3 regions of the Facklamia sp. P12955 genome follow, and region 1 is predicted to be linked to each of the others. Evidence: riboswitches for the same ligand, from Rfam matches in the RefSeq annotation. Region 1 holds a riboswitch; each other region holds the start of a gene.
What was found. Region 1 has a riboswitch for tetrahydrofolate ahead of aroB (3-dehydroquinate synthase). Riboswitches for the same ligand answer to the same signal wherever they lie in the genome.
Positions count from the first base shown of each region.

Region 1 (10,807 bases):
GATACCTCGTGGACGTCCTTCTAATTGATCAATTAATTCGAGGGTACGATACTTCGGCGCTCCAGTCATTGAACCACCAGGGAAGCAAGCTTTAAACAGATCAATAGCTGAAACATTTTTTGCAAGAAAGCCTTGAACGGTAGTCACTAATTGATGAAGGGTTGAATAACTCTCAACAGCCATCAACTTGGGAACCGTTACTGTTCCAATCTGACAGACCTTACCTAAATCATTTCGCAATAGGTCTACGATCATCAAGTTTTCAGCCATGGTCTTTTCCTCGGTTGCTAAAGCATGAATAATCGCTTGATCTTCTGCTGGGTTTTGACCCCTTTTAGCCGTTCCTTTGATGGGCTTGGTTTGAACTCTACCATCACGATTCAAAGTTAAGAATTTTTCCATAGAAGAACACGCAACAGCAAAATGATCAAAAGTTAAAAAGGCTGCGTAAGGGGCTGGACTGGCTTGGCGTAAGGTTTGGTAATATATATAGGCATCTAGCTGGTCTTTGATATCCAAGCGGTTGGTCAAACATATTTCATAGGACTCTCCTTTTCGAATGTAGTCTTGACATTGGTGGATAGCTTTCAAATAGTCACTGCGAGCCATAGCCCAAGCAATAGTTGGTTGATCGAAGGCCTCCATGATAAGCTCTTCTTTTTCACCTACTGAAATATAAGCCTGTGAAAAATCTAAATCTTTGATCCAGTCTTTGTCATCTTTATAGGATAGTAAATAAAGTTGGTTTTCGTGATGATCGATAACAGCCGCTCGATCAATATAATCTAATATAACATCAGGATACAATGACTGATGCTGATTAGGCCCTTCCATTAAACTTTTGAGCTCATAACCAAAATAACCAATATAACCTAATTGGAAATCACATGGTAAATCTTGATGGATTGGCCATTGAGGTTGATGTTTTTCTAAATAAGTGAATATATCTTGATGAATTCTTTCTTCTCTTCCCTTTATATCTGTCTTGATAACCACATTATCCGTAATATCATAGGTCAGACGATGGCCATGGCGAGGACCCGCTTGTCCAATTATAGAAAAACGAGACAAAGCTTTTGTCACTTGACTAGAGTCTAACCATTGCGTTTGTTTATTAATTTGATAAAGCTGATTAAACAACGCTTGTGCATTGCCTTGATAAGGAACTTTTGTAACACGCAAAGGATTTGTCTGTATTTGGAAGGTGTGGATCAAGTCTACAAAATTCTCAATTAGACGTTCACCTTCTTGTGAAGCAATTGACTCTGGATGAAACTGAACGGCGTATTGAGGTTTGCTACGATGAGAAATCCCCATAATTAAGCCATCGTGCGTTCTCGCATCCACTTGAATGTTCTCCAATTTCTCTTCTTTACAGACTAAAGAATGGTAACGGGTCACTTTAAAATCTTGCGGTAGTCCTTTAAAAAGTCCTTGATTATTATGTCTGATTTCACTCAGCCGCCCATGAACAGGCTGAGGAGCCAATATAATTTCTCCTCCATTCAGATAATAAATTCCTTGCTGACCCAAACAGATGCCCAATATGGGACGTTCTTCTTTTTCGATTACTTCACGGCAAAGACCAAAATCTTCAGGATTTTCAGGACTTCCAGGACCTGGTGAAATAACCACCGCATCAAAATCTAACAATTTGAATTCTTCATATGACATTTGATCATTCTTAATAACCAACGGAACTTCTTGCGTCACTTTGGCTATTAATTGAAACAGATTATAAGTATAGGAATCATAATTATCAATGATAACAAACTTCATAATGGTTTCTCCTAACATTTTTTTCAACGATATCTATGCAACTGGTTATTGTCCTATTTTATCACAATTTGTAGTTAGTAAAAATACCTGAAAAGTAATTTAAAAAGAATAGCATTTAATCCTTGTCAATGATTGACAAGTGCTATCATTCACCTATAATGAAGGAGAACTTTGAACAGAGTATAAAAGGTGCGTAAAGTATTTACAGATGGGAAGTTGCTGTAAAACGAAATGAACAATCATGCGATGCCTTTTATCTTCCGCTGTTTTATTATCCATCTTTAGCGGAGCTCTGAATTTTTCAGAGCTCCTATTTTTGTTTAGGAGGGTACATTTTGGACATCCAATTGAATGTTTTTCCTTATCCAATCTATCTAGAACACCATCATTTTAGTCAATTAAAAAAACGCTTAAGCCAAATGAGCGGAAAAAAGTTTCTACTAACGGATCAAAATGTGGCGACCCTTTACCAAGAACAAATTGATCAACTTGGTCAGTTAGCATCCTTTTCTTACCATATTGTTCCTGCCGGTGAAGCGTCAAAGTCATTAGCTTGTTATCAAGAAGTGATGAATCGTATGGTAGAAGAAAAACTTACTCGGTCTGATTGCCTAATCGCCTTTGGTGGTGGCGTCATTGGTGACTTAGGGGGCTTTTTAGCCGCCACATATTTAAGAGGAATCAACTTTATACAAGTTCCGACGACTCTTTTAGCTATGGTTGACTCTGCCATTGGGGGTAAAAATGGCATTAATTTTGGTGCCTATAAAAATCAAGTGGGTACTTTCTATCATCCCGCTTGGGTTCATATCGATATTGCCTATTTAGACACCTTAGATATCAGACAAATTAACAATGGGTTAGCAGAAATTATAAAATATGCGATCCTTACTGACCCCGCTTTATTGGAGGACATCAGACGAGATAAAAGTCAACTCAACTACTTGAATCTAATTAAACGGTCTTTAGAAATAAAACACGCCTATGTTGCTAATGATTTTCACGATCAAGGTAAAAGACAATTCCTTAATTTAGGTCATACTTTCGCCCATGCCATTGAAAGTATTAGCAACCACCAAGTGAACCATGGTGAAGCAGTCGCAATCGGCCTATTATGGATGGCTCGTGCTAGTTTTAAATTGGGTTGGGCCCGCCAATCATTCGTTCCTCTTCTTGAAGATTTATACCAAAAACAAGGACTATTCCAGACTTATTACTGTGATAACCATGATTTACTGAACGCCATTAATCACGACAAGAAAAAACAAGACCAAACGATTCACTTAATTATTCCTGTTGAAATAGGAAATTGTGTCCGACAAGCCATTCCTATTCATGAATTAGGCCAATGGATTGAAGCAGGGAGTCGATTGTAGATGGATATTCAAATTATGCCTCACTCTTTAAAAGGCAGTATTTCTGCAATTCCTTCTAAATCAGACGCTCATCGAGCACTCTTTGCAGCCAGCTTAGCCAATGGTCCCTCTACCATCTATTTAGACCGTCTTTCAAAAGATTTAGAAGCAACATTGACTTGTATTGAAGGACTAGGTTGCCTGGTTCACCATGATTCAGATCAAAAAGCATACCATATCCTGCCAGATGCTCATTCTATGAAGCGCCACTTCAATGTGGGCGAGTCAGGAACAAGCTTACGCTTTCTAATTCCTATCTTAGCTAGTCGGTTAGAAAAGAACCAACAGGTCGAAATCCTTCGCCAAGGGAGTTTGATCAATCGAACCAACCAACCTTATTGGGACTTGTTTGACCAATTAGGTATTTATTGGCAAGAAGAAGGCCCTAGTATCTGGCTTTCAGGCAAGTTAGAAGCAGGAAATTACCAACTTCCAGGTAATGTTTCTTCTCAATTTATTTCAGGATTAGCTTTGGCTCTCGCTCATTTAAATAAAGCAAGTCAGATAAAATTAACTTCGCCTTTGGAATCCGCTGCCTATGTCGACATGACCTTAGCTAGCTTAAAAGAATTTAGTAAAAGGATTGATTTTTCTCATCAAACTCAAGCCTATCACTTACTCGATGGACCTATACAAGCAGCGCCCTACCAAGTAGAAGGCGATTGGTCCAACGCCCTTTTCTTCTTAGTAGCAGGCGTCCAGGTCTTAAATCTTACTTTTGACAGTCTCCAAGCAGACCGTCAGGCTTTGTCCTATTTGGATAAATTGGGCTATCCCATCCCCGAGTCGGCAAGACAATCCACTGACTATCATCCCAGTAAGACTTCAACTGCAAGTAATCAAATAGTGGAAATCGATGCCCGTCAATTGCCCGATGCTATTCCTATCCTTACCCTAGCAGCCGCTAGAAAAGCTGGGATTACTCGCATCGTTAACGGCCAACGCCTCCGCTTAAAAGAAAGTGACCGAATAGAATCTACCGTAGCTCTTATGCAAGCTTTAGGTGTCTACATACAAGCTGAAGCTGATGGGTTCATCTTGCAAGGAGGGCAAGGCTTTCATGGCGGAATTGTGGATACTTTTCAAGACCACCGTATTGCAATGACAGCTGCCATTGCGGGTAGTTTTGCCCAAGAACCTGTGATTATTAAAGGGGCGGACTGTGTTTCTAAATCTTATCCCCACTTCTTCGATGATTTTCAAAAATTAGGAGGTATCTATCATGTCCTTTAGTCTCGGTCAAAATTTTCGTCTCACTGTTTACGGACAATCCCATGCTAAAGCGATTGGGGTAGTCATTGATGGCCTTCCTGCCGGTTTAGATTTCCCTTATGCAGCCATTCAAACAGCTCTCGAACGTCGTCGTCCTGGTAAAAAGGTTTGGTCAACTAGCCGTAACGAGACTGATTTATTTGAAGTCAAAGCAGGTATTGTAGACGGTAAAACCTGTGGGGCGCCCCTTTGCTTAGAAATTAGGAATCAAGACATGCAGTCCAAGGATTATGCCCAACATCACTATCTCCCTCGCCCCTCACATGCTGATTATCCTGCTTTCATTAAATATGAGGGACACCATGACATTCGTGGGGGCGGACACTTTTCAGGGCGCATGACTGCTCCAATTGTAATGGCTGGTAGTATTGCCCGCTATTTATTAGAAACAAGCGACATCCAAATTTATAGCCACATTCATTCAATCGCTGGTATAAAAGACCGGTTAGTTGATTTTGCGCAACCTGATTTTAAAGCCTTAAGTGAATTAGTTAATAAAGAATTTGCCGTAATTGATGCCCTGCAAGGCCAAGCCATGAAGGAAGCTATCCTAGCCGCTAAAGAAGATAAAGACTCTGTAGGAGGGCAAATCGAAGTAATCGTTGACGGCTTACCAGTTGGTATCGGTCAACCCCTCTATGATTCGTGTGAAGCTAAATTAGCCCATGCCATGTTTGGCATTCCCGCCACTCGCGGCGTAGAATTCGGAACGGGCTTTGCTGGAGCAAACTTACGCGGCAGCCAGCACAACGATCCTTATTATTTGGATAATAACTTGATGGTTAAAACGCTGACCAACCATCACGGCGGTATTATCGGTGGTTTGACCACTGGCATGCCCTTGATTATGCGAGTAGCAATTAAGCCTACTTCTTCTATCGGTCAACCCCAAGCAAGTGTCAACCTTGATAAACAAGTTAATCAAGAATTGACGATTGAGGGCCGGCATGATCCTTGTATCGTCCCTCGGGTTGTTCCCGTTATTGAAGCAATGACCGCTATTTGCCTTTTAGACCTAATGATGATGGACGGTCAATGGCCAACTATTTCAACAAAAAATTAATTGCCGCCTTTAGAAAGTAGGTTCTTATGTTACAGACATCTCAAAAAAATAAAAAACCCACTCTTTGTGGCTTAATCGGACGTAAATTAGGTCATAGTTATTCCCAATCTATTCACCAACGAATTGGGAACTATCCCTATCACTTAATTGAATTAGAACCCAATCAGTTGAAAGACTTTCTTTTAGAGAAAAACTTCCTCGGACTCAATGTGACTATTCCTTATAAAGAAGCGGCCTTACCTTATTTAGACAACCTAGACCCCTTGGCTAAAACCATCGGATCGGTCAATACAATTGTGAATGAAGAGGGAAAACTCAAAGGCTATAATACTGACTACGCTGGCTTAGACTTTTTATTAAAAAATAATCATCTGACCTTAACAGGCAAAAATGTGCTTATTCTTGGATCCGGTGGCTCTGCCAAAATGATCGCTGTTTATGCTAAAAACCAAGACTGTCAACGAGTTAGCCATTTAAGCATTCGCCAAGCTTTCCCACCATTAAAGGCTGACAATCAGACGGCTCAAGTTATTTTCAATGCGACACCGGTTGGTATGTACCCTAATAACCAGGATTTAAGATTAAACTTGACCGCATTCCCTCAACTAGAAGCGGTCGTTGATCTCATCTATAATCCCTTACGCTCTTCTTTAGTCCTCCAAGCCAAAAGCCAAGGCATTCAAGCTATAGGTGGACTCGACATGTTAATTGCTCAAGCTTTTTTTGCCAGTCAACTTTTTACCGGTAAGTCTTATCCGACAGACTTCATCCATCAAATTTGCCAATCCTATTGGCAGGGAATCGAAAACTTAGTTTTCATCGGAATGCCAGGTGTTGGCAAGACCACTCTCGGAAAAAAACTGGCTGATCAACTAGGCCGCCCCTTTTTAGACACCGATCAATTGATCGAAGCTGTCATCCATCAACCGATCTCTGAATATATTTCCAAGGTGGGCGAAAAACCTTTTCGCGACCTAGAAGAAAAAATCATTCATCAAGTGGCTAAGGAAAATGGGCAAGTAATTGCCACGGGCGGAGGTGCCATTTTAAGGGCAAGGAACCGACAAGCTCTAACTCAGAATGGTCGATTGATTCTATTGGAGCGCCCCTTAGAAGAACTGTCTCGAAAGGGCCGACCACTTTCAGCTTCACTAGACCAAGTTAAGCGTTTATGGAATGAACGAAAAACACTCTACCAAGAGAGTGCAGACCTCATTATTCCCGTCAAGTCTTCTATCCCAACTAGCTATCAAGAAATGCAAGAAAGGCTGATCAAACATGCGATTATTAGTCCTCAACGGACCCAACCTTAACTTATTAGGCATCCGTCAACCAGAAATATACGGTCAAACCTCATACTCTGACTTAACAAACTCTTTAAAAAAATGGGCAAATGAATATGCTGTAGACCTTGATATCTTTCAATCCAACCACGAAGGAGCCTTAGTCGATAAAATTCAAAATGCTTATCAAAAGGTGGATGGCATAGTAATAAACCCAGCTGCCTACACCCATACATCCATCGCTATTCGCGATGCTTTAGCAGCCGTTGCTATTCCTTTTGTAGAAGTCCATCTAAGTTCTATTAGTCAAAGAGAAAGTTACCGACAAGTCTCATATATCCAAGATTTAGCCTTAATAACAATTGAAGGACAAGGCCCTGCAGGCTACCTTCAAGCTCTGGATTTTATCAAAAATTACCTCTTTAATCCTAATAATCCATCACCTATCACATAGAAAGAGAAGATATAAATGACAATGAATTCTGTATCTGTAAAGCAAGTCACTTTTGGCAAACAACCAGCTATTGTTATCGCTGGACCCTGCTCTATTGAATCTGAAGAACATATTTTTAAAGAAGCTCAAGCCTTGAAGGCGGCGGGAGTCGACATGATTCGAGCGGGTGCTTATAAACCAAGAACTAGCCCTCATGCTTTTCAAGGTTTAGGCTTTGAAGGTGTAAAGTACTTAAGAGCCGCCGCTGATTCAGTTCACCTCCCGATGGTCACAGAAGTTTTAAGTGAATATGATGTCGAAAAGCTGATCGATCTTGTGGACATGTTTCAAGTAGGTTCTCGAAATATGTATAATTACCAACTGCTGAAGTTGTTAGGTCAAGCCGGTAAACCTGTCCTATTAAAAAGAGGCTTTTCAGCAACTCTTAAAGAATGGGAAATGGCCGGTCAGTATTTAATGAGCGAAGGAAAAGCTTCGGTTGTATACTGCGAACGCGGCATACGTAGCTTTCAAGATGAAACACGCAACACCCTTGATTTAGCAGGTGCTATTCTCCTCCAAGCCAAAACGAAACAACCTGTCGTTATTGATCCTAGCCATGCCAGTGGTAGACGCGACCTCATCCTCCCTTTAAGTAAAGCCGCTTTAGCCGCTGATATTTCGGGGATTATGGTCGAAGTCCATCACAATCCCGACCAGGCCTGGACCGATGCCGCTCAGACTATTGATTATTCTATGTTGGATCAACTAATGAAGGAGTGCCAACCATGGCTTACATCAAATTAGATGAAGGCTTTCTTTTTGGACAAGGTGTTTTTACCACCCTTAAAGTCATCAATGGACAAGCGCTCTTCTTAGACCAACATCTTAGCCGTTTGTGTCAATCAGCCAAAGCTTTAGGTTTCAAAAGTTCTATAACCAAAAACGTTATTGTCAACTCTATTAACGAGAAAGAAATGGTGGATGGGGCTTTAAAAATCATCCTCTCACCAGGTAATCTTGTTCTACAAGAACGATCGGATCCCTATGGTAAGAGATTCTTGCCTGCAAAGCCATTAAAATTAGCCAAGTGGCAGCGCCATTCCTCTAACACACTCTTGCAACATAAGTCCACTATGTACTTAGCGAACAAAATTAATTTAAAGCAGATAAGAGAAAAAGGGGCTTTTGAATGCATCTTTTTAAATGAAAAAGACCAGATCACTGAGGGAAGCTTTACGAATCTCTTTTTTGTTAAAGACCAAGAGCTTATCACTGCTCCAACAAGCGCAGGTCTTCTTCCAGGTATTATGCGTCAATGGGTGCTTGACCATTTCCCTGTGACTATTCGCCCCATAGACTGGCAAGAAAGACAATCTTTCCAAGCTGGTTTTATGACCAACTGTTTGATGGGGATTACTCCAATTAAAACACTTGAATCAACCCATTACCAAGATCATCATCCTCTAATTGATTACATCCAAGAGGAATATTCTATAAAAATATATAAGCAAAAAGCTAGCCAATGGTGATAACATTTGACTAGCTTTTTTATTCATTATATTCATCTTCCGATTCATAAATACTCACGCCTGCAAGCTGATTGATGTCTTGGAAGAACTTTTCAGGATGAACTTCTTTAGGAATTACTAGACGGACTAAATAATCAAGTTGGTCACTATTATTCACTAAGGGTTTGATAAAAGTGACGGTAACTAATGACACTTCAATAAAATGAAGGACCTCATTAAAAGATTGAACATCATTTGCTTGCACAAAAACCGTTACCCAAGGTATTTTCTTCCTTAATGAGCTTTCAAGTCTTTGTAAGAAGGTCAAAGTGATTAGGAGTATAAAGCCTACAACAATTGCTACTTCGTAGAAGCCGATCCCAATTGCTAAGCCAATACAAGCCGAGGACTACAAGCCCGCAGCCGTGGTTAACCCTTTAATTTTGTCACGATTAGTAACTAAAATCATACCGGCACCTAAAAAGCCAATCCCACTCACAACTTGCGACCCCATCCGTGTAGCATCAACTCCTTCAAAAAAATTCGGCTGCAAACTGATTGGTCATCATTACCATGGCTGAAGTTACACAGACTAAAATATAAGTACGCATACCGGCTGGATGATTTTCAATCCACGTCCAAAACCAATCATACCATTAATCAACATAGCTAAAAGGGGCCTTAAGAGTATGGTAAAGAAATTTACTTCTTCAAAATTAATCGTTGGTAACTTCATTGATGACCTCCCTAAAGTTAATTTCTTTTTCTTTGTTTAATAAGTATAACAGCTCATCATTTTTCCCTACTTATTCTCTTTAAATTTTAACTTTATTTATATAAAAGCACTTCGCATAGAAGTGACTTAGATTTATAATTCAATCACTTGGCTCTTGTTTAATTCCATAGCTTTTTCATAAATCGCTTTTCCAACTATAATATCTAAAACAGCAGAGCCTATCGTCTTAAAGACAGTGAGTTCGTCTTCTGATTGACGCCCGGCTATTTTACCTGAATCTAATTGACCTAATTCACCTGTGATGGACTTTTTTGTATAATACCTTTTTTGAGCGGATTGATTAAATCGCCTGATTCATTTAAGACTCCATCTTTGGTATCTAAATAGATCTTACCTGCTTGAGCAAAAATTGCTTCAGGAAGTTCTTGCATGTCTGGCTTGTATGAGCCTACGCCATTAATATGGGCTCCTGGTTTAAGATTTTCACTATCAAAAACAGCTTTTGTAATGTGGTAACAATTGTGATAACGTCGTCCCCACCGATTGTTTCTTTTGGAGAAGCAACAGCTTTAATTTCAACGTCAAACTTTTTAGCGAATAAATCCATCATTTTTTTAAGCGAATGCGCTAGCACGCTCTTGGTCACTATCAAAGGCACACTCTTCTTTAATTGGTTGCGCTGATAACATCGCTTCTAATTGATGTTGAGCGTGTCCCCCTGTTTTAAACATGGATATTATTCGGATAGACAGAAACTATTTTAAACCCTGTCGCCGAGCCAGCTAAACTTGGCATGGATAAATTTTGACCTCCGAATTCTTCTAAATCAATGTTTGTTCTTAAGGGATTATCTGTTTTATCTTCAGAATATAATTTTAAAGCTTTTTTACCGCTTGAATAGTTCTTTCATGGTCATAACTTCCTTTATATCTGCTTCATTCAACACTCTTATTTCCACGGAAACACTCTCTTTAACTTTATCAAGTTTTATCCTCTTATTAAGAGTAACAAAAGAGAAGCCTTAGATTAAGCAATAATTCTTAGCTTCTTGAGCCTATTTATTAATAGTTTTTGATATCATAAATTATTACATCAACATAGTGAAATGTTTTGCTGTTAATTATTGAAACAATATCTATATCAAACAATACTAACTTATTCTATCCTTATTTGTTCGATATATAATGGGCATCAAACCATTATTAAAAATAGAACTTATTCCTCCCTCCTCAAATCAATGAACCAATTAAAGGAATCAACCATAAGATTAAACTTCTCAACAGATATGCTGATGGCTATCAATACTACACACACT
Region 1 covers NZ_JBNUPF010000013.1:4,229-15,035, reverse strand. Annotated here, with positions in the region: gene pabB (aminodeoxychorismate synthase component I) at 1-1,779, opposite strand, end outside; THF riboswitch at 1,954-2,047, shown strand; gene aroB (3-dehydroquinate synthase) at 2,115-3,155, shown strand; gene ACQV2G_RS04925 (3-phosphoshikimate 1-carboxyvinyltransferase) at 3,156-4,427, shown strand; gene aroC (chorismate synthase) at 4,417-5,529, shown strand; gene ACQV2G_RS04915 (shikimate kinase) at 5,556-6,842, shown strand; gene aroQ (type II 3-dehydroquinate dehydratase) at 6,808-7,266, shown strand; gene aroF (3-deoxy-7-phosphoheptulonate synthase) at 7,282-8,052, shown strand; gene ACQV2G_RS04900 (aminotransferase class IV) at 8,034-8,777, shown strand; gene ACQV2G_RS04895 (hypothetical protein) at 8,797-9,021, opposite strand; gene ACQV2G_RS04890 (MgtC/SapB family protein) at 9,166-9,309, opposite strand; gene ACQV2G_RS04885 (hypothetical protein) at 9,349-9,492, opposite strand; gene ACQV2G_RS04880 (hypothetical protein) at 9,625-9,759, opposite strand; gene ACQV2G_RS04875 (hypothetical protein) at 9,780-9,923, opposite strand.

Region 2 (10,807 bases), on a different contig from region 1:
TCAGCTAATTTAACCATTACCACACGAATATCTTTAGCCATGGCAATCAACATTTTACGATGATTTTCTGCTAATTGTTCTTCTTTACTTTGAAATTTAATCTTACCGAGTTTAGTAACGCCATCTACTAAGAAGGCGACGGATTCTGAAAATTCTTCCTGGATTTTTTCCAAAGTGTAGTCCGTATCTTCCACTACATCATGTAAAAAGCCAGTAGCTACTGTATCAGGGTCTAATTTAATATTCGCTAAAATACCTGCTACTTGAATTGGATGATTAATATAGGGTTCTCCTGAGAGACGTTCTTGCCCTTCATGGGCCTTGGTTGCTACTGCTAATGCCTTTTTTACAAAAGCTACCTTACTGTCATTCATATAAGATCGACAAATTGCTATAACTTCTTCACCAGTATAGACATCATTTCTACCCATATTATCACCACTCTTTCTAGATAATTTTTCTACTATTATAACTTAAATACTCACTATAAAACAATATTAGCCTCTTTAATACTATCAATCTTAGCTTATGCTAAAAAACAACTGGTCGAAAGACACAGTTGTTTTAAAATTTTATTCAGAAACAATTTTAATCCCTTTAGAAGCACCAATACGGTTTGCGCCTGCTTCAATCATTATTAATGCAGTTTCTTTATCGCCAACGCCTCCAGAAGCTTTGACTCCCATTGTTTCACCAACAGTCGAACGCATTAGAGCAATATCTTCTTTCACAGCTCCTGCTGTTGAAAAGCCAGTGGAAGTTTTAACAAAATCTGCTTTGGCTGCTTTGGCTGCAAGGCAAGCTTTCACTTTTTCTTCTTTTTCAAGTAAACTAGTTTCGATGATAACTTTCACAATAATTTCTTCTGGAACAGCTTGAACGACTTGACGGATATCCTCTTCTACTGTTTCCCAATCAGCAGCTTTAGCCGCTCCGATATTGATTACCATATCAATTTCACTAGCCCCATTTTTCACTGCTTCTTTTGCTTCAAAAGCTTTAGTAGATGAAGTATTCGCTCCTAAAGGGAAACCAATCACTGTACAGACTTTGACGTCTGAATCCTTCAACAAATCACTCGCATAAGTAACCCATACTGGATTAATACAAACTGACATGAATTGATATTCCAAGGCTTCTTGACAAATTTGCTTAATTTGGTCTTTGGTTGCATTTGCATTTAATAAAGTATGATCGATATATTTATTTAATTCCATTTTAAAACTCCCTTTCAATTTCAGTGACATATGATAGGACACTTAAAAGATAAATAGGTGCCGTCTCTGCCCGTAAGATTCTTGGACCTAAGCTACAAATCTCAAAGCCATTTTCTACTAAGAAAGATACCTCTTGTTGTTCTAATCCACCTTCCGATCCAAATACCATAACTATCTTTTTATTCTTTTCGATATTTTTTAATATTTTGGCTAACAGATGGTGTTGACCTTCTTTAGCACTTTCTTCGAATGCCACTAGTTTAATGTCATGAGTACGATACTGATTAACAAAGTCTTTTAAATTTAAAAGCTGCTTAACTTCAACCTTTTTTAAACGTTTTGACTGTTCTGCAGCACTATCAGCAATTTTTTGTAGTCTTTCAACTTTTTTACCAGCTTTTTTCTGGTCCCATTTGACTACATCACGTTTTAAAGCTAATGGTTGAAAGCTGCTCATGCCGCATTCTGTAGCTTTTTGAACAATTGAATCCATTTTGTCATTTTTGGATAAACCACAAGCTACAACTACCTCGACCGGTAACTCCGTTTGACTGAGAGTCTCACTTAAGGGTGACATGATTTCTAATAGAGCATAATCATTCTTTTTTTTGAGATAAGAAGCTAGATACTTCTTTTGATCGTATACAACTATTAACTCCTTCCCTTGCTTAGCCCTTAAAACATTGACCAAATGATGACTGTCTGATGGATTCAAAACAACTTTCTTGCCAATTTCTACTATTTGATTCGAATCATCGATAAAATATTGATGCATAACTCACTCTTTCTTCTGAGCCGTGATACCAGCCCATCCTTTATAATAATTAATTTGGATTATTTCCCACTGATCTGTTGATAAAGAATCGATTACTTGTTCTGCCTTCTCAGTCAGTATGCCTCCAAGAATGAGATAGCCACCCTTTTCTAAAAGCTGATAGGCATCCTGATAGAGCTTGAGTAATATATGAGGTAGGATGTTTGCCATGATGATATTTACTTTTTCTTCAACACCTCTTAATAAATCATTGACATGAAATGATATAGGTGGTTGAAAATCATCAGAATAGCCCATATTTTGCCATTTTTGATAAGTAAGATTTTGTTTAGCAGCTGCGATTGCTTGAGGATCAAGATCGTATCCCACCACTTTTTGTGCGCTGAGAGCAAAAGCTATCAATGCAAGGATACCAGATCCCGTTCCAACATCATAAACTTTCTCGTCACCTCGCATAACCATTTCTAAAGCTTGCGCGCCGAGTCGGGTTGTCGGGTGATCACCTGTTCCAAAGGCAACTCCTGGGTCTAAATAAATAACTTTCTCATCCTTATATTTTGGAGAATAAGCATCCCATACCGGAACAACTTTTATAAATCGTGAAATTTCTTGAATTCGGTAGTTTTTCATCCAATTTTTTTGCCAATTTTCCATTTCAATCGGCTCTTTTTCCCAACTAAAATCGAAATAAAGGTTATCTTCTAAATAACTATCGAACAAGTCTTTTTCTATATCTTGTTCAAAAAAACCTAAGACAAGCCCCCGTTTATCTTGTTCTTTAAGGGATGGAGCTAAAGGAATTTCTCCAAATAAATTTTCTTTATTTTCCATATATCCATCGACATTTATAAGCTGCGTCCCTTTCGCCCCCCACTCAAATAAGAGATGAGAAACATATTCCACTTCATCAGGCTTCTTAGTTTCAAGATAGATAGTCACTTTTGTCCAATGAGTCATTAAACCCCCCCAGTCAATGCATCTAAAAAATTTAAAGCTGAGCTTATTCACATTATGGAGGACTGTTTATCTTTTTTCAATCAAAAGAAGTTATTTTTTCAAGATTAAGTCTAGCTATTTTAATAAGGGCATGTAATAATAAATAATAGACTTTAGAATATTTGTAACTTTTTTTGAAATTTTCAAAAGAAAAGGATAAAATAGTAGTTGATATTCTATTTAATATAAAAGCTAATAAACGAGGTGAACTTCATGGCAGAAAAAAACTTAACAGCAAAAGATATCTTACAAAAAGAATTTTCTCGTTCCATGCGTGGCTATAATGCTGCTGAAGTCGATGAGTATCTCGATAGTATTATTCGTGACTATGATTCTTATCAAAAAGATGTAGTGTTCTTAAAGAATGAAAATGAGCGACTCATTGCTAAAATAGATGAATTAACTAAGCAGTTATCATTAGCTAAGAAAAACGTTTCAACAACTCCAGGTTCTGGCGTAACCAACTTTGATATCCTTAAACGTTTATCTAACTTAGAAAAACATGTTTTCGGAGCCAAAATTTCAAACACAGAGTATAGTCAAAATTAATGATCATAGTAAATTTCAGGTAATCGCGGTCAATTCATTTGGCTGAGGAAAGTCCATGCTCGCACAAGCTGAAACGCTTGTAGTGTTCGTGCTTAGCTAAACAATAAGCTAAGGTAGCCTTAAGGTGAACGGCGAGTGAATATTCTAAGGCTTAGCTAAGAATAAGTAATTCATAAAGTGCCACAGAGACGATCTTTTTGGAAACAAAAAGCTGAAACGCGGTAAACCCCTCGAGCGAGCAACCCAAATTTGGTAGGGGCACTCTCTGTATGGGAAAATGCGTAAGCATTGCTTAACTGAAAGAGAGACAAGTTATCTTGTAGATAGATGATTACCCTTTATTTATTCTTGCCTATGGAATAAATATTGACAGAACATGGCTTATCGAAATTTACTAATATAGGTATTTATAGATGCATATAGTCAACAACACGATTCTGAGCCTAAAAGCTTGTTGAATCGTGTTTTTTTAAAAGGAAGGATTATCCATGAAAACATATCACTTAATTGCTACAGCAGCTGCAGGTATCGAGGGAATAGCTAATCAAGAACTCAAGGATTTAGGCTATGAAACACAAACAGAGAATGGTCGCGTGCGCTTTAAAGGAACTGCAGAAGATATTGCTAAAACAAACCTATGGTTGAGAACAGCTGATCGAATTAAAGTAGTGGTTGGCGAATTTAAAGCAACCTCTTTTGAAGAATTGTTTGACCAAACCTATGCGATTGCCTGGGAAGACCTCTTGCCCATGGATGGAGAATTTCCTGTTTCAGGTAAATCGGTGAAATCAAAACTTTATTCTGTCCCTAACTGTCAAAGAATTGTCAAAAAAGCCATTGCCAAACGGCTAATGGATCACTATGCTCGTAAAATGCCTTTGAGCGAAACAGGTGATTACTACCCTATTGAAATATCGATACTAAAAGATGTGGCGATGATTACTTTAGACACAAGTGGAAGCAGTCTATTTAAACGAGGTTATCGAACTGAAAAAGGTGGCGCGCCTCTAAAAGAAAATATGGCAGCAGCTTTAGTCAAATTGACTACTTGGTTCCCTGACCGTCCTCTTTATGATCCAACTTGCGGGTCTGGAACAATTTTAATTGAAGCTGCCTTAATGGGACGCAATATTGCTCCAGGATTAAATCGGTCATTTGCAGCAGAAAAATGGGAGTTCTTTAATCCAGAAGTATGGTCAAAGGAAAAAACAAAAGCACGTCAAAAAATTAACCATGAAATAAAACTCAATATCTTTGGAAGCGATATAGATGGAAGAATGATTGAAATCGCCAAGCAAAATGCAGCAAATGCCGGTGTGGGAGAAGATATTACTTTTAAACAAATGCAGTTAAAAGATTACCGTCCGAATGAAGAATATGGCATTTTAATCTCCAACCCTCCTTATGGGGACCGCTTGCTAGATGAAGATAAGGTACACCAACTATACCAGGACATGGGTACTATTTACCGTTTGATGACCACTTGGTCGAAGTATATTCTCTCAAGTGATGACTCATTTGAGAAATTTTATGGTGAAAAAGCTAGCAAAAAACGCAAGTTATATAACGGTGCCTTAAAAGTAAATTATTATCAATTTTGGTCTACAAATAAATAAGGGTCTAAAGTCTTTACTTTCCCTTGTTTACGTAAGGCTTGTTTTGCTGCTTGATCAGCTGCTCGATTTTCTTTTTCAGGAATCCATTTTAGAAAAAGTAAAGGATAATGGTCCATTTCAAAGAGAATAACTTTTAAAAGCTTGCTAAAATAGTCTTTTTTGGCAAAACGTTTTTCAATCGATTGGAAAACAATCTTAGAATCGGTTTTAATTTGAATGAGTTGATCTGTTTTTAATTTTTCTTGCTTGATCCATTGCATAGCTAATCTTAAAGCAAAAAACTCAGCTTGGTGATTATCCAGACATTCATTAATATAAAATTTAAAAGTAGCAACTTTTTCACCATTGAATACCAAAAAAGCTAGGCCCGCTTCTTTAGTTTTAGGATCAAAAGCGGCATCAATTTGTATCCACATAGGTTTTTCACCCTCTCTATTTTGAAAGGAGTCTCCTCAATTGACAGATCTTATTCATATGCCAAATAAGAGCGAATATTTCTATCGCAAAGCCATGAATGCGCTTGAACAAAATGATTATGCAAGTGCATCTAACTTTTTGAAAGAAAGCTATCAGATAGAACCTTCCCTTAAAGTGTTTAAAGAACTAATTTCTATTCATATTATTCAAAATAAAAGTCAAGCTGTCAAAAAGTTATGGCAAAATTTTCTTTCAGACCACTCCATACAAGACCTTGACTATGAATTAGCGATGCTTTATGTTCATTCTTTACCTTATCTTTTTTCTCATCAAAAACTATTGATTCAGTTATATGAAATCAAAGAATATTTTGATCAAAAAAAATGGGATATCTCTTTGATTGTTAAACAAATTGAAAAAATTAAAGAAAAAGAAGCTCTTTCTAAAGAACTTCAACTCCTTATAAATACGAAGAGGTTAGATTCAAAGTTGAAACAATTGAAAGAACTAACCTTATATGAACTTTTAAAAGAAATCAAAAACTTCTATAGTTTAGATTACTCCCTTAAACATCCAATCTTGACTGCATTATTGGCTGACAAAGAGATAAGTCAATTCGTTAAAAGTGATATATTGCATCATTATATAGTTCGAAATTACCAGGCCCATCTGAAACTGACATGGTTTGAAGAAATTAAAATCATCGATAGCCTATCTCTAGTCCCTTATAAAGAAGATTCGACCTATTTACAAATAAAAGCTCTTCTTGAAGATTATACGGTCAATAATAATCCTCATATTTATGATGGTCTACTAGAAGAAATAAATTTATTGGTGATGGTATACTATCCATTTATCAAAGAAAAAATCTCAGACCCTGTTGCATGGTTTAATAGCTTTTTAAGTTATTACCATATAGAAAAAAGTGAAGAATCCGATCAAAATGAGCGAATGGATGAAATTCTCCAACAGGCTATCGATGAAATCAAACAACTAAGTCTATAGATAGAAATTTAAAGAAAACTTTCTAAATAAATTAGAGCAAGTCTATAGTAGACTCGCTCTAATTTTACTTCTCTTCTTCTGACTGTGTATCATTTTCCTTGGTGTTTTTATGGTGCACGGTAGGTTGTGGATCTAGAATGACATGCTTATCCTCTTCTTGTGGTGGTAAGGATATAAAATCAATAATATCTTTGAAATTGACTATGGTCTTCTCTTCAATAATATCTTGCATCATCATATCTGATTCTTGCCAATAAATATCTACAACTGCACTATTAGAAAGCAATTTTGTAATTATTCCTGTCATGCTACTTTCTCTAAATTTGAAAGTAATCTTATCCCCTATTTCTGGTCGAATTGCTAACTTTACTGATTCAATCATTTCAAGACCCGTTTCATAATCTACATCTAATAGCGAAGCGATACGTGACTTGCTTGTCCCGCGTCTTAACTCCTTTTCAATTAGACTTCGTTGCCCATCTGAAATTTTTTTCGACACGTTATCCCTCTTTTCTTAAATTGCCCTCTGTAATTGTTATTATACCACATTTTTCTTTTTTATTCTAAAGGTTACTCTTTCTCTACCTTTGGAACCCATACAGAAAGTGCTTGACTATGAATCTTAATTTCTAATGGTAAACTTGGGCCTTTATCGCCATCAATGTTCGCTTTTAGTTCACGTTCTTCATTCAAGGAAGCGAGTTTAATATCGAATGTTTTACCCTTTAACGACAAGATGGACTCATTATCTAATTCGTGTCGAGGCAAGCCTTTCTCTTCAATAAAAGTAGCTATGCTTGATATAGCCAATGAACCCTTAAAAGCATAAAGATGACCCAATCCATCAAATAGCTGGTCTTGTGAAAGAAGATTTTCCATTCCTCCCACACTAGTAGTGAGTGTTAATAATATAAGATTGGTTTTAAGGTGATGAGATTCCTTTCCATCGACACTAATGTCTAAATCAAAATCTTCCTCTTCAAACATCGCTTTAAAGCCATCAAATAAATAAGCTAATACCCCAATCTTATTTTTTACTTTAGATTCAGTTTCAAATACTGCTGAAGGAATAGCTCCTAGCGCAAGAACATTCGCAAAATACTGCTCGTTAACTTGCCCGATATCCAATTTTTTTAACTCTAAAGATTTAAATTGATTAATGGCTTTTACTGGGTTTAGAGAGATTCCTAAAGATCTTGCTAAATCATTTACAGTCCCCAAAGGTAAAAAAGCAAAATGAGGTGGTTGTGAATTCTCCATTAAACCGGATACCACTTCCTTAATAGTGCCGTCACCGCCCAAACAAATAATAGTGTCGTATTCATCTGCAGGGGTAGTTTTTGCCCAATCATAGGCATCTTGAGGTTTTTCAGTTGTTCGGTGTTTGACTTGAGCATCGTATGTATTAATTAGTAAATCAGCTAACTGCTCAGCATATGCTTTGGCCTTACCCTTACCTGAACCTGGATTAGCGATGATTAAAACGCTCTTCATATTAACCCTCCTTTTTTTACATTATATCACAAGTCCTCCTAAACGATTTTCCCTTCCAATTTCTTTGAAAGTAAGTTACACTGATGTATATCATTAGACAGAGTAAAAGATAGAACGTCAAGTGTTGTTGGATGGGATGTGGCCAACAAACGAAAAGAATTTATTCTTGCGATACTATCTTTGCATTCGCTGCATTAATATTATTTGTAGCGCTCTCTTGTCAAAAAAAGGAGCGTATTTTTTATGCAAAAACCTGATTCCCGTCGTATTATTTCATATGGTAATAAAGGAAAACTAACCACCCTACAATTAACTACCATGGCTTTATTATTAGCGTTTCGTATTATGTTAGCTTATATACCAGCGTTTAGAGTAGGTGAAATTGCCCAAATTGGAGTTGGCTTTATCGGTACTGCTATTTCCAGCGCTATAATTGGTCCATGGTGGGCTATCGTTATATCGGTAGCTAATGACATTATCACTGCTCTTCTAAATGGCTATAGCTTCTTCTTCGGTTATACCTTTAGTGCCGGTTTAGCTGGTTTCATTTATGGTTGGTTTTTGTGGCGTAAAGAACGTAATTGGAAAAATATTCTTATAGCAGTTGTTTTAGTAACCTTTATTGTAAACTTAGGATTTGGATCTCTATGGATTAAAATGATGCAAGGTAAAGCTTGGGCAGCATTCATGCCAATTCGTATCGCTAAAAACGCTGTTTCTCTTCCATTGAACACAATTATTTTAGTGATTATCCTAAAATTGCCTGTAATTGATCGTTTAATCAAAAAATTCCAATTTTAAACTTTATGGTAGCTCTTTTAGGTAGGTAACGCACTACTTACTATTTATGAATTATCTTATAAAATTAATAAAAAGGGCAGAAGTTTAAGCTTCTGCCCTTTTTATTAACGAAAATTTACTGTACTAAATATTATAAACTTCACTTAAAAAATCAAAAAATACTAGTAAACTTATTTAACAATCAGATTAAAAATTGTAAAAACTTGTGACATTTACTATATTTACGTATAATATGAAGATATGAAAATAAATGTAGCTTGCAACTACAGGAGGTATACTATGAAGAAAAATTATCGTGTATTGTTATATTACAAATATCAAAGAATTGAAGACCCTGAGTTATTTGCCAAAGAACACTTAGAGTTTTGCCGTCGTATCGGTTTAAAGGGGCGCGTATTAGTCGGTGAAGAAGGAATAAACGGAACCGTTTCAGGCACCCTAGATCAAACACAAAAGTATATGGACTATGTTCATTCACTAGAAGGTTTTGAAGATTTATGGTTTAAACAAGATCTTGCTGATGATTATGCGCATAAAAAGATGTCTGTGAGAACGCGTGAAGAAATTGTAGCTTTAAACTTAGATGATGATATTGATCCACATGAAATTACAGGACAATATCTATCCCCTAAAGAATTTAAAGATGCTCTACTTGACAAGGATACAGTTGTTCTTGACACTCGTAATGACTATGAGTATGATTTAGGTCATTTTAAGGGTGCGATCCGTCCTGAAATTCGTAATTTCCGTGAACTTCCTGACTGGGTGAAAGAAAACAAAGAAAAATTTATGGACAAACGCGTTGTTGTCTATTGCACAGGTGGTATCCGCTGCGAGAAATTCTCAGGTTGGTTACTTAAAGAAGGTTTTAAAGATGTGGGGCAATTACATGGTGGTATTGATACTTATGGAAAAGACCCTGAAATTAAAGGTGAGCTTTGGGAAGGTAAGATGTATGTTTTCGATGAACGTATTGCTGTCCCAGTTAATCAAGTAAATCCTACAGTAGTCGGAAAAGATTATTTTGATGGAACACCATGTGAAAGATACGTAAATTGTGCAAACCCAGAATGTAATGAACAAATATTGACTTCTAAAGCAAATGAAGATAAGTATTTACGTGGATGTAGTGAGGCCTGTCGTCGTCATCCTCGAAACCGCTATGTCGCTGAACATAACTTTTCCACAGAAGAATGGGAAGAAAGATTAAATGCAATTGGAGAAAGCTTAAGTAAAACACATTCTGCATAATTTAAGCCGATAAAGGGGATAATGAAATGACTAATAAAGAAAGCAAGAATCATCTGCCACCTTTGGAGGGTCATCATTTAAAAGATAGTAAGCCAAATCTCAATCAAAGGCGGCAAAGATTAATCAACCAGAAATCTTCTAACTATGTTAATAGCGAAGAAGCTCGAGCAAGAAGATTGAAAAGAATTAGTGAACTTGAAAATAAGAGCTTTAATAATTTTGATAAGGCTATTCCTCAGTCAAATGAGGATAGAAGACAGTTTTCTTCTAATCATTATCAATCGCTTAAAGTCAAAAAAGAAACTCCTATAGGTGAGTCAGTAAGCAATTTACACAATAAATCGATTAAAAAAGATCGCTCAGAGAAGAAAGTTATTAAAAAAACTGAAACTGACACTGATTTAAAGCTAGAAAATAAGACTAATAATCATACTAGCAGTAATAATTCTAGTAAGTTCAGTCGAGACGCTATAGAATCAAACAGACCTCAACAGAAGTCAAATCAAAAAACTGAAAGTGAAAGTGACAACCACTCAACGGATAAAAATCTTTTTCAGACTTACCTTGATAAAAGAAGAAAAAGAAAAAAAGAAGTGCGTAGTCAACTATCTTTGGAAGGTCTTGACCGGTTTTCAAAAATTTCCTTAGTCCTTTCGATTATCTTTAATGTATTTAGACGTCTATTC
Region 2 covers NZ_JBNUPF010000020.1:4,193-14,999, reverse strand. Annotated here, with positions in the region: gene ACQV2G_RS06665 (RelA/SpoT family protein) at 1-431, opposite strand, end outside; gene deoC (deoxyribose-phosphate aldolase) at 573-1,217, opposite strand; gene ACQV2G_RS06655 (RsmE family RNA methyltransferase) at 1,219-1,992, opposite strand; gene ACQV2G_RS06650 (50S ribosomal protein L11 methyltransferase) at 1,996-2,949, opposite strand; gene gpsB (cell division regulator GpsB) at 3,202-3,537, shown strand; RNA gene rnpB (RNase P RNA component class B) at 3,549-3,926, shown strand; gene ACQV2G_RS06635 (THUMP domain-containing class I SAM-dependent RNA methyltransferase) at 4,026-5,153, shown strand; gene ACQV2G_RS06630 (ribonuclease HI family protein) at 5,129-5,569, opposite strand; gene ACQV2G_RS06625 (hypothetical protein) at 5,610-6,575, shown strand; gene ACQV2G_RS06620 (DUF2187 family protein) at 6,640-7,074, opposite strand; gene ACQV2G_RS06615 (diacylglycerol/lipid kinase family protein) at 7,146-8,069, opposite strand; THF riboswitch at 8,166-8,263, shown strand; gene ACQV2G_RS06610 (folate family ECF transporter S component) at 8,313-8,870, shown strand; gene ACQV2G_RS06605 (rhodanese-related sulfurtransferase) at 9,150-10,121, shown strand; gene ACQV2G_RS06600 (transglycosylase domain-containing protein) at 10,148-10,807, shown strand, end outside.
Region 2: another riboswitch for tetrahydrofolate. It lies ahead of ACQV2G_RS06610 (folate family ECF transporter S component); the one in region 1 lies ahead of aroB (3-dehydroquinate synthase).

Region 3 (10,807 bases), on a different contig from region 1:
TTTATAGGAGGGGGCTAAGACTTATTAAATTTATCGTTAATAATTATTCTGGCTTTTGCATTAACACTTTACGTGATAAATCAATCCGACCTTTTTCATCGATACTGGTTACTTTGACTGTTACAGTATCCCCAATATCAAAGACATCTTCGACCTTTTCAATGCGACGATGATCAATTTGAGAGATGTGAAGCAAACCTGATTTACCAGGTAGGACTTCCACAAAGCAACCATACTTCTCAATTCTAATAACTTTACCTTCGTATATTTTATTGACTTCCACATCTTCAACTAAGCTAAGCACAATCTCTTTTGCCTTTTTAATCATAGCTAAATCTGAAGAAGCAATGCTAACTTGTCCTTCTTGAGAAATATCCATCTTAACGCCAGTTTGGTCAATAATGGAGTTAATGGTGTCACCACCCTTACCAATAACCACCTTAATTTTTTCAGGATCAATTTGAACCATTTCAATCTTCGGTGCATAAGGACTTAATTCTGGTCGTGGTTGAGCTAATTCACGAGTGATATTATCTAGGATTTCGAGACGGGCTTTTTTAGCTTGGGCTAAAGCTTCTTCTAAAATGGCCTTAGTAATTCCTTTTATCTTAATATCCATTTGTAAGGCCGTAATGCCTTCGGCAGTCCCCGCCACTTTAAAGTCCATATCGCCTAAGTGGTCTTCTAAGCCTTGGATATCGGTTAGGACAGTGTAGTTATCGCCGTCCATCACTAAGCCCATAGCAATTCCTGCCACCGGTGCTTTAATCGGAACACCGGCATCCATTAATGCCAGCGTACCGGCACAAATGGATGCTTGTGAAGAAGAACCGTTGGATTCTAATACTTCAGCCACTAAACGAATAACGTATGGGAATTCTTCTTCTGAAGGAATCACTTGGGTTAAAGCTTTCTCACCTAGCGCACCGTGACCAATTTCACGACGACCTGGTGAACCCACTCGTCCGGTTTCTCCTACTGAGAAGTTAGGGAAGTTATAATGATGCATGAAGCGTTTGCCTTCTTCTAATCCAAGACCATCAATAATTTGATGTTCGGATAAAGGAGCCAAGGTAGCTACTGATAAAGCTTGCGTTTGTCCACGGGTGAAGAGTCCTGAACCATGGGTACGTGGTAAAATGCCAGCCAAAGATTCCAAAGGACGAATTTCATCTATTTGACGACCATCTGGACGAATACGGTCATGGGTAATCAACCGACGAACGACTTCTTTTTCTAAGTCCTGCATAGCCGAAGAAACATCTTTCAGTTTCTCTTCTAAATCTTCTGCTTCGGCATACTTTTCACTAAAGAAAACTTCAGCTTCTTCACTCAATTGATTAACCGCTTCATCGCGGGCTTGTTTTTCCTGTGTTTTAACAGCTGTAACCATTTTTTCATTGTATAAGCTCTTGACTTGCTCAGTGATTTCTTGATCGATTTGAACTAATTCAAATTCAAATTTTTCTTTTCCAACTGCTTGGACAATCTCTTTTTGAAAGGCCACTAATTCTTGAATATTAGCGTGTCCAAACAATAAGGCTTCCAGCATATCCTCTTCTGATGCTTCCTTAGCAGATGATTCTACCATGTTGATCGCGGTCGCAGTCCCTGCTACGGTTAAATCAATCTCAGAAACTTCTTTTTGGTCGGGTGTAGGGTTGATAACAAATTCACCATCGACACGTCCCACATCCACTCCGGCAATCGGTCCATCAAATGGTATATCTGAAATAGCCAATGCTAGCGAAGAACCAAACATAGCTGCCATCTCTGGTGAGCAATCTTGTTGAACTGAAAGGACTGTATTAGTAATTTGAATTTCATTCCGCACGCCTTCAGGAAACATTGGGCGGATTGGACGGTCAATTAAGCGGGCAGTCAGGGTCGCGTTATCAGAAGGTCTACCCTCACGTTTTAAGAAACCACCTGGCACCTTACCAACCGCATACATTTTTTCAATGTAGTGAACCGTTAAGGGGAAGAAATTCATCGGTGAAGGGGATTTGGAAGCGACAGCAGCAGTCAAAACGACTGTATCGCCATAACGTACTAAAACTGCTCCATTGGCTTGTTTAGCCATTTGTCCTACTTCAACAATTAAGGGACGGCCTCCCCAATTTGTTTCAAATACTTGTTTAGTTGTCATAACATAACTCCTTTTAAATTTTTAATCATTCGGAGTAGCACTAAACAAAAATCAACCGTTTAAAGTTTAAACGACTCATTTTTGTATAGTGTGAAACTCCGAACAAATCTACTAGTAATATAACAAAAAGGATGGCTAATTGCCATCCTTTAGTCGCAGGATTAACGACGTAATCCTAATCTTTTAATTAAATCACGGTAACGAGTAACGTCCTTGTTACGTAGGTAAGCAAGAAGGTTACGACGGTGACCAATTTTCTTCATTAATCCACGATAAGAGTGAAAATCTTTCTTATGTGTTTTAATATGGTCGTTTAAATTGTTGATGTCTTCTGTTAAGACAGCAACTTGAACCTCAACAGAACCGGTATCACCTTCGTGACGTGCGTATTCTTTCATGATTTCAGTTTTACGTTCTTGTGTTAATGCCATATTATTCACCTCTTTCTAATTTATTTCCACTAGCTAAGTAAAGCGTTGGTGATGCGCTAAACCGAGCGAGGGCATTGTTCTGAATTTTCATACAGAACAATGATTAATTATAGTTTAAAGCAGTCTCATAATCAAGGGGGTTTCTTAATTAATTGGAAATAGGGCTGAAATTCGTCTGGAGCTTGATCTTCTGCTAATAAGTGAACAGCCAATTCTGATTGAGCGCTTTGTTTAGTGGTCCCTTGGAAGTAGTACCTAAAATCTAGATGATAATGAGCCCCTTCGCCTTTTTGTGGGTTAGCGGGGATGGCAAATAGATTAAGGTCTACTAATTCGGACTGAGTAAGGGAGGTGAATTTTAAACCCGTTTCTTCGTATAGCTCACGCAAGGCTGTTGTTTGAGGGGTCTCCCCTATTTCCACGTGTCCTGCAGGTAATAAAGTTTTATGTAAATAAGGATGATGAATAAAAACTAAAGACTGATCTTGAAAAACCAAGGCTGAAGCTGATAAGTGCAATGGACTTTTGCGGTCCAAGAGATTGCTTGCAGGATATTGATCCATTATTTCTTGGAGCCTTAAAAACTTCTTCTGATTAAAGAAGGGTGAGACTTTAATCAATTCTTGCGCATTATTCAAAAGCTCTGCTGCATTAATTTGTTGCAAACAAATCCCTCACTTTTTTTATCAGATGGAAAGAGCCCACAACAATAATAGGATCGTCTTGGTCTTCCATCAGTTGTTTTAATCCTGCACGACTATCCGGATAAGAAATCACTGAGCTTCCTTTTTGTTCAAAAAGTTTTGCTAGCTCTTTGGTATCCATCGCTCGATCTGGAAAATCGGGCTGGGTCACATAAAAATCAGCAGTTAATTTTAATAATTCATCTAGAATAGCCGGTACATCTTTGTCTTTGAGAAAACCACACAAAATGCTCAACTTTTGACCAGCATATAATGATTGGATGCTAGAGATTAATTCTTGAATGGCATCTAAATTATGAGCAGCATCTAGGATAATGTCGGGAGTGCTTTGCACTTTTTCAAAACGTCCTACCATTCTTAAGTCTTTAAAAGCTTTTGTCATGTCAGTCTCTATAGGAGAAGGTTGTTCACTTTCCAACCATACTTGATACCATTTAAAGACGGTCTTTAAATTTTCATTTTGGAAAGTCCCTAATAAGGGCAAGTAGAGTTCAAAACTTTTTTGATTTAGTTCCACTTGAAAATAATGTGGACGCTTGTAAACAATCTTTTGGTCAGAGCTATCATGGAAAGAACTTTTTTGCTCCGAGCTTATTTGTTTAAGACGCTCAACCACTCCGTTCTTTTGGTTCGGCGCCACAATGACTTGTTGATTTGAACGGATAATACCAGCTTTAGTCTCTACGATAGCTTGCAAAGAATCCCCCAGTAAATTTAAATGATCCATACCAATTTTAGTAAAGATGGCATATTCAGAGTGGCTAATTGCATTGGTCGCATCAAGGCCCCCACCTACACCACATTCTAAAACTAGATAATCACAGGCTAAATGGGCATAATACAGGATCCCAATCAAAAAGGTGGTCTCAAATTGTGACAAATCTTTTTGTGGGTCTAAGCCTAACATAATCGCCGCTCGGTGAACTTCCGCCATGATACAGCTAAAATCTGACTGACTAATCATTTGGTCATTGACTTTAATACTTTCACATTCTGAATATAAATGAGGACTGGTAAATAGTCCTGTGCGATATCCATGAGCAAGTAATAAATGAGAAATCATATTAGCAGTTGACCCCTTACCATTAGTTCCCGCAATATGGATGATTTTAACGGTTTGGTCCGGTTGGCCCAATTGTTTCAACATGGCTTTTAAAACACTTAGACGGTCTCCTTCACCATAAAGAATAGTTGGTAAATCATCGGTCAAACTGTTAATCATAAGGCGTTCACCTTAGGTAAAGACTGCAGAAATTCATTCCGCAACTGAACATCTTCATTAAAGACGCCTAAATAATAGTTGGTACGGGTAATGGAGTTGACTTTTTGGACCCCGCGCATTTCCACACACATATGACGGGCATCAACCACCACAGCTACTCCCTTAGCATGGGTAATCTCCATCAAAACCTCAGCGACTTCACGCGTAATATTTTCTTGCACATTTAACTTTCTTGCAGCATAGTTTACCAATCTTGGTATTTTTGACAGGCCAATAATTTGTCCATCTTGTGGAAGATAGCCTACATGAACATTCCCAAAGAAGGGTAACATATGATGTTCACACATAGAATAAAAAGGGATATTATTGACTGCCACCATTTGTTGATTAGGACTGGCATCGGTTGGGAACATTTTTCCTTCCGTAAATTCTTCTAAGCGAGTAGAAGCTGTAATTTCCTTTAGCGACTTGGCAACACGTTTAGGTGTTTCAATGAGCCCCTCACGATCTGGGTCTTCTCCGATTTCGATTAAAAGCTCACGAACTAATTCTTCTATACGATTCAAATTAATTTCTTTCATTTTCTACCACTCTTTCTATTCTTTGGTCTTGTGTCTTTTCTAAATGTTCAATGGCTTGATTAATTTGACAATAAGCATAAAAATTGGTGTCAATAATTTCTTTTAAAGGAATTAACACAAACAAACGGTTCATTATTTCGGGATGCGGTAAAGTTAGCTGAGGGTCTTCACTTTCTAGATGGCCAAAATATAAGATATCCATATCTAAAGTTCTAGGTCCCCAAACGATCAATCGCTTTCTTAGTAACTTGGCTTCTATTTCATGAAGGTAGTCCAATAAGTCATAAGGATCTAAGTCTGTTTCAATGGCGAGAGCTTGATTAATGAAGTCATCTTGCACGACTCCTCCTACTGGAGAAGTCTGATAATAGGCCGAGGCTTTTAAGACTTCAATTTGTGGATGAGTCGCTAACAGCTCTTGCCCCTTTCGCAGATTAGCCATCCGATCTCCTAAGTTAGATCCGACACTCAGATAAACAGTTGCCATCCTCTATCCCTCCAATTCAATTTCGGCAGAATCTAAAATACCATCGATGGGTAATTGTAATTTGCGAACATTGACTTTGACCTGACTAATTAGTTGTGGATTGGATTGTTTTATTAAATCTAAAAGGTCAAAAGCAACTGTTTCAATCAAGTCGACCCGTGTTTTTTTTATATATTCAGCAACTAGATCATAAAAATGCGCATAAGAGACTGTTTCATTTAAATCATCTCGCGTGAGACTGGCCTTCATGGTCACCGTCAGATCAACAGCGATATTTTGACCTAATTTCTTCTCTTCAGGAAAATAGCCAATATGCGAATAAAAACGCATGTTATTTAATTTTATCTTAAACATAACTCCTCCTATTTAAGTGGATAAGCAGCAAAATTTGTATCCTCTAAGCCATCAGATAAGCGCAAGTGGTTACCAATTAACGAAGCAATCCGGTGAGAGCTTCCCACATGAACCCTAAGCATTTCGATACCCATAAAAGCAGCGATAGCGGATAAGGCAGCAGAGCCTTCGTCTCTTTGTCTGAATCCTTCTTCGGTTTCAACATCTACATTAAAGCCAGCTTCTTGCAGGGTGTTTTGAATAAAGCGTTTACGAGAAACCCCTAAGAAGCAGGTAAAGCCTTTTTGGTGAATCCGATTGGCTTGATGGATTAATTGGTAGTTCTCACGTTTAGTTAAACCAAAGCCGATACCTGGGTCAAGTGCGATGCGGTCTTTTTTGATACCCGCTTCAGTCGCATACTTTAAAGACTTATCAAAATACTTATCCATCAATTCAACAGCGTCCATTTTGGCAAAAGCGTCCAATTCTGCTTTGCTAAAGACGCCTTCTGCTCCAAACTGCGGAAAGACCTTGGCGGAAGGATGGTCTGGACGGACAATTACTGGATTAGCCATCACAATGACACCAGCTTGAGTTGGTGCAATCACTGAGGCCATGCGCGGGTCACCTAAAAGTCCAGTAATATCGTTGATAATATCGGCTCCGGCTGCAAGCGCTGCTTGAGCAACCTCAGCTTTCCAAGTATCAACTGAGATTATTACATCAGTTTGCGCTCTTAGGGCCTTGATAACTGGGACGACACGTTGGATTTCTTCTTCTACGGCCACATAAGTCGACCCCGGACGGGTAGATTCTCCTCCGATATCAATCATTTGACAACCTTGCTTAATCAGTTCCATCGCTCGCTTACAAGCCACTTCTAGACCAAACCATTTTCCTCCATCTGAAAAAGAATCTGGGGTCACATTGACGATTCCACAGAGAATGGTCGGGTCGCCATGCTTAATCTCACGATGGTTAAAGCGAAAGACTGGCTGTTTTTTTGGATTTACTTGCATGTTTTACTCTCCCCACTTAGATAGTTTGACTCAAAAAAAGAGCACTCTTCAAAAGAGTGCCCTCCACAAGATGAAAACAGCGGAGGCGATTATCTATCGCGTGAGAATCACTTCGTCTTCTAGCGACATCCCATCTAGAAGCACTTTACGTAAATAACCTACTCTGTTTTTGAATTCCCTTATATTGTAAGGGAATACATTAAAAATTACAATGTTAGATTTTTATTACTTATTTTATCTTGAAATGCGCTTTCAACTCCATCATTAAATCACGCGTCTCGGCTGCTTTTTCAAAATTCATTTCTTTAGCATAAGCTTTCATCAACATGGTTAAACGCTCCAGCTCTTCCTCTCTTTGCATCCGAGATAGTTGTTTGAAATCTAGTAAGACATTTTCTTGACGATCTTCTGCTTCCACATCGTGAGTGATACGAATTAAGTCGCGAATATCTTTTTTGATAGTCGTCGGTGTGATGCCATGCTCTTTATTATAAGCTGTTTGAATTTGGCGTCGTCTTTCTGTCTCATCAATCGCTTTTTGCATAGAATTAGTGATGCGGTCTGCATACATAATTACGCGACCGTTTTGGTTTCGAGCGGCTCGACCAATTGTTTGTACCAAGGCACGTTCTGACCTTAAAAAGCCTTCCTTGTCCGCATCTAAAATCGTCACCAGTGATACCTCAGGGACATCTAGTCCCTCTCTTAATAAGTTAATCCCGATTAAGACATCAAAAACACCTAATCTGAGATCACGGATGATTTCCGTTCGCTCCAAAGTCACAATATCTGAATGCAGATATTTGACCTTAATATCCAATTCCCTTAGATAATCGGTTAAGTCTTCAGACATTTTTTTGGTTAAAGTCGTTACAAAGACACGTTCATTTCTTTCCACTCTTAAACTAATTTCGGAAACTAAATCATCAATTTGTCCCTTAATCGGTCGAACCTCTATAACAGGATCCAAAAGACCTGTTGGACGAATAATTTGTTCGACATATTCATGGTTGGTATGTTCTAATTCATAAGGGCCTGGTGTGGCTGAGATATAAATAATCTGATTAATATGGTCTTCAAACTCATTGAGTTTAAGTGGACGATTATCCACAGCTGAAGGTAGACGAAAGCCGTATTCAACCAACTGATCCTTACGCGCCCGGTCACCATTATACATCCCACGAATCTGCGGCATGGTAATGTGGGATTCGTCAGCAACGATTAGAAAATCATCAGGAAAGAAATCTAATAGCGTATAAGGTGGCTCTCCTGGTGCACGCCCATCCAGATGGCGCGAATAGTTTTCAATGCCTGAACAATAGCCCATTTCCAATAACATTTCAATATCATAGTTAGTTCTTTGCTCTAGTCGCTGAGCTTCTAATAGTTTATTCTCAGAGCGTAAGACTTCTAATCTTTCCTCTAATTCTTGACGAATACTTTCAACTGCTCTTTGCGTTTGTTTTTGATTAGCTACGAAGTGGGTAGCCGGATAAATGGGATAGTGTTCGACATCCTTTTTGATTTCACCTGTTAAAACATCTACTTCACGGATACGGTCGATTTCATCACCGAAAAACTCAATCCGAATGACTTCTTTATCTCTTGAAGCTAAAAAGATTTCTAGGACATCGCCACGGGCTCTAAAGGTTCCACGTTGAAAATCAATATCATTGCGAACAAATTGCATGTCGACTAAACGAGCCATCACTTGGTCACGGGCAATTTCTTGACCTTGACGTAAAGAAAGTACATGCTCACGATACATGTCCGGATCAACCAAACCATAAATACACGACACTGAGGCGACTACTATCACATCGTCTCTTTCTAATAAAGAAGAAGAAGCTGAATGACGCAACTTATCAATTTCGTCATTGACACTGGATTCCTTTTCGATATAGGTATCAGAAGATGGCACATAGGCTTCTGGCTGATAATAATCATAGTAGGAGACAAAATATTCGACCGCATTATCAGGGAAAAATTCTAATAATTCGGAATATAATTGACCGGCTAGTGTTTTATTATGAGCTAGGACCAATGTTGGTTTATTGACTTCTTCAATTACCTTAGCCACTGTATATGTTTTACCCGTACCAGTAGCCCCAAGTAAAATCTGCTCTTTTTTTCCTGCTCTTAAACCAGCCGCTAACTCTTTAATTGCCTGGGGTTGGTCACCAGCTGGTTCATAAGGTGATACCACCCTAAATTTATTACTCTTCAAAAACTCGCCTCCATTTATGCTTTTGCTCTTAATAAATTACACAACTTTTGCTTGTCTCACAAGTTCAATGCTTATTAAATAATCTGACTTATTTTTATTGCAAGTTGACATTGTCTTCTGTATAATATTTCTTGTTGACTAAGTTTTCAGACTTAGACTAGATTTATTGAAAAGAGGTGACCATTCATGGCCAATACAGCATCAGCAAAAAAACGTACACGTCAAACTGAAAAAGTTTCTAGCCGTAAACGCACTCAAGTTTCTGCTTTAAGAACTGCAATGAAAAAAGTTCGCGTAGCAGTTGAAACGGGCGAAGGTGATGTTCAAGCATTATACCAAGCCGCAGTTAAAGCTATTGACTCTGCCGCAACTAAAGGCTTAATTCATCACAACAAAGCAGCACGTGATAAATCTCGTTTAGCTAAATTAATTGCATCTGCTAAATAATAATTGAGCTTCCATTGGGAGCTTTTTTGTTTTACTGATTAATCAGACCAAGCATCCTCGTTAATCCTTGTTTGATTAGGGGCCTAACAACAAGCCGATAAATCTTGTTACAGACCCTAATCGAAAGGTTTTAAGAAGGATGCTTTTTATGTTGAACTTCATTTTATAGATACTGATTAAGTAGTTCTTGTCGACTGTGCTTGCTTAAATAAGACACTGGAACATCTAATTGTGTTAAGGCTCCTGATTTTCCTTCACTAGCTAAACGGTAAACCGCTCTGGCATAGGCCAGCAGTAAATGGGCTTGATTAAATCGAGGGTGATTAAAACTTAAGCTCAAATCATAAGTAGTAAGCTCTTGATTGTCTGAAAGGGTCCGAATCAGCCGACCCGCTTTGGCTTCCTTTGAAAGCTTGGTCATCTGATCACTCGAAACAAAATTTATATTCCTTTCAACTTGAGAAAGATAATTAGGTAAGGCCTGTACTTGATCATGAATCCTGTCAGGATTCACTCCCTCTTCCAAAACTAGGTAAGCCACTCTTTCTTGATAGTCAGAAAAACGCAAATCAGCACCTTCCCCTTTTAAAATGGCTTGTATACTTTGAGGAGAGGCTTTGATATATACACTTGCTTGGGCTACTCCTTCTATGCCAGCCAGTGTTTCACTCATTTTTTGACTCCATTCATTTTCGATAAAACGATAATTAGTTGCTTGAGGCATCACAGCTTCTGCCAATAATTGATTGATTGTATAAATACCAGGATTCCACCCTACACCTATCACGGCTAATTTATGGTGAACCTGACTGATAGAATCGATCGATTTTAATAAAAGAGCTGGCTTAGCATAAAAATTATATGTATCCACTAAATTAAAATGAGCCGCATATTCCGTTAGATTATCAGGATTATCCTCAGTAGTACCCCTACAGACTAGCAAGACATCAATAGACTCTTTAAAGTTAAGTGCTTGTTCCATGGGATGAATAGGCAAAGACTGCAAGGCTTGTGGGAAGTCCTGCTTACTTTGCCGGCTAAAGATATGTTGGATAATTAAGTCTTGGTGTTGATCCATAACTTCCATAATAGCTTGACCCACTTGATCGAAACCTGCGATGGCTAAGCGAATTTTTTGCATAGGAACCTCCTTTAATTAAAGTTGCATGATTTTGGTCAGGATCAGATAGAAAGACGTATCCTT
Region 3 covers NZ_JBNUPF010000019.1:14,927-25,733, forward strand. Annotated here, with positions in the region: gene pnp (polyribonucleotide nucleotidyltransferase) at 44-2,149, opposite strand; gene rpsO (30S ribosomal protein S15) at 2,311-2,580, opposite strand; gene ACQV2G_RS06480 (NUDIX hydrolase) at 2,712-3,245, opposite strand; gene ACQV2G_RS06485 (bifunctional folylpolyglutamate synthase/dihydrofolate synthase) at 3,232-4,506, opposite strand; partial or broken gene folE (GTP cyclohydrolase I FolE) at 4,503-5,574, opposite strand; gene folB (dihydroneopterin aldolase) at 5,578-5,928, opposite strand; gene folP (dihydropteroate synthase) at 5,937-6,929, opposite strand; THF riboswitch at 7,005-7,097, opposite strand; gene uvrB (excinuclease ABC subunit UvrB) at 7,159-9,156, opposite strand; gene rpsT (30S ribosomal protein S20) at 9,343-9,603, shown strand; gene ACQV2G_RS06515 (diaminopimelate dehydrogenase) at 9,767-10,744, opposite strand; gene holA (DNA polymerase III subunit delta) at 10,760-10,807, opposite strand, start outside.
Region 3: another riboswitch for tetrahydrofolate. It lies ahead of folP (dihydropteroate synthase); the one in region 1 lies ahead of aroB (3-dehydroquinate synthase).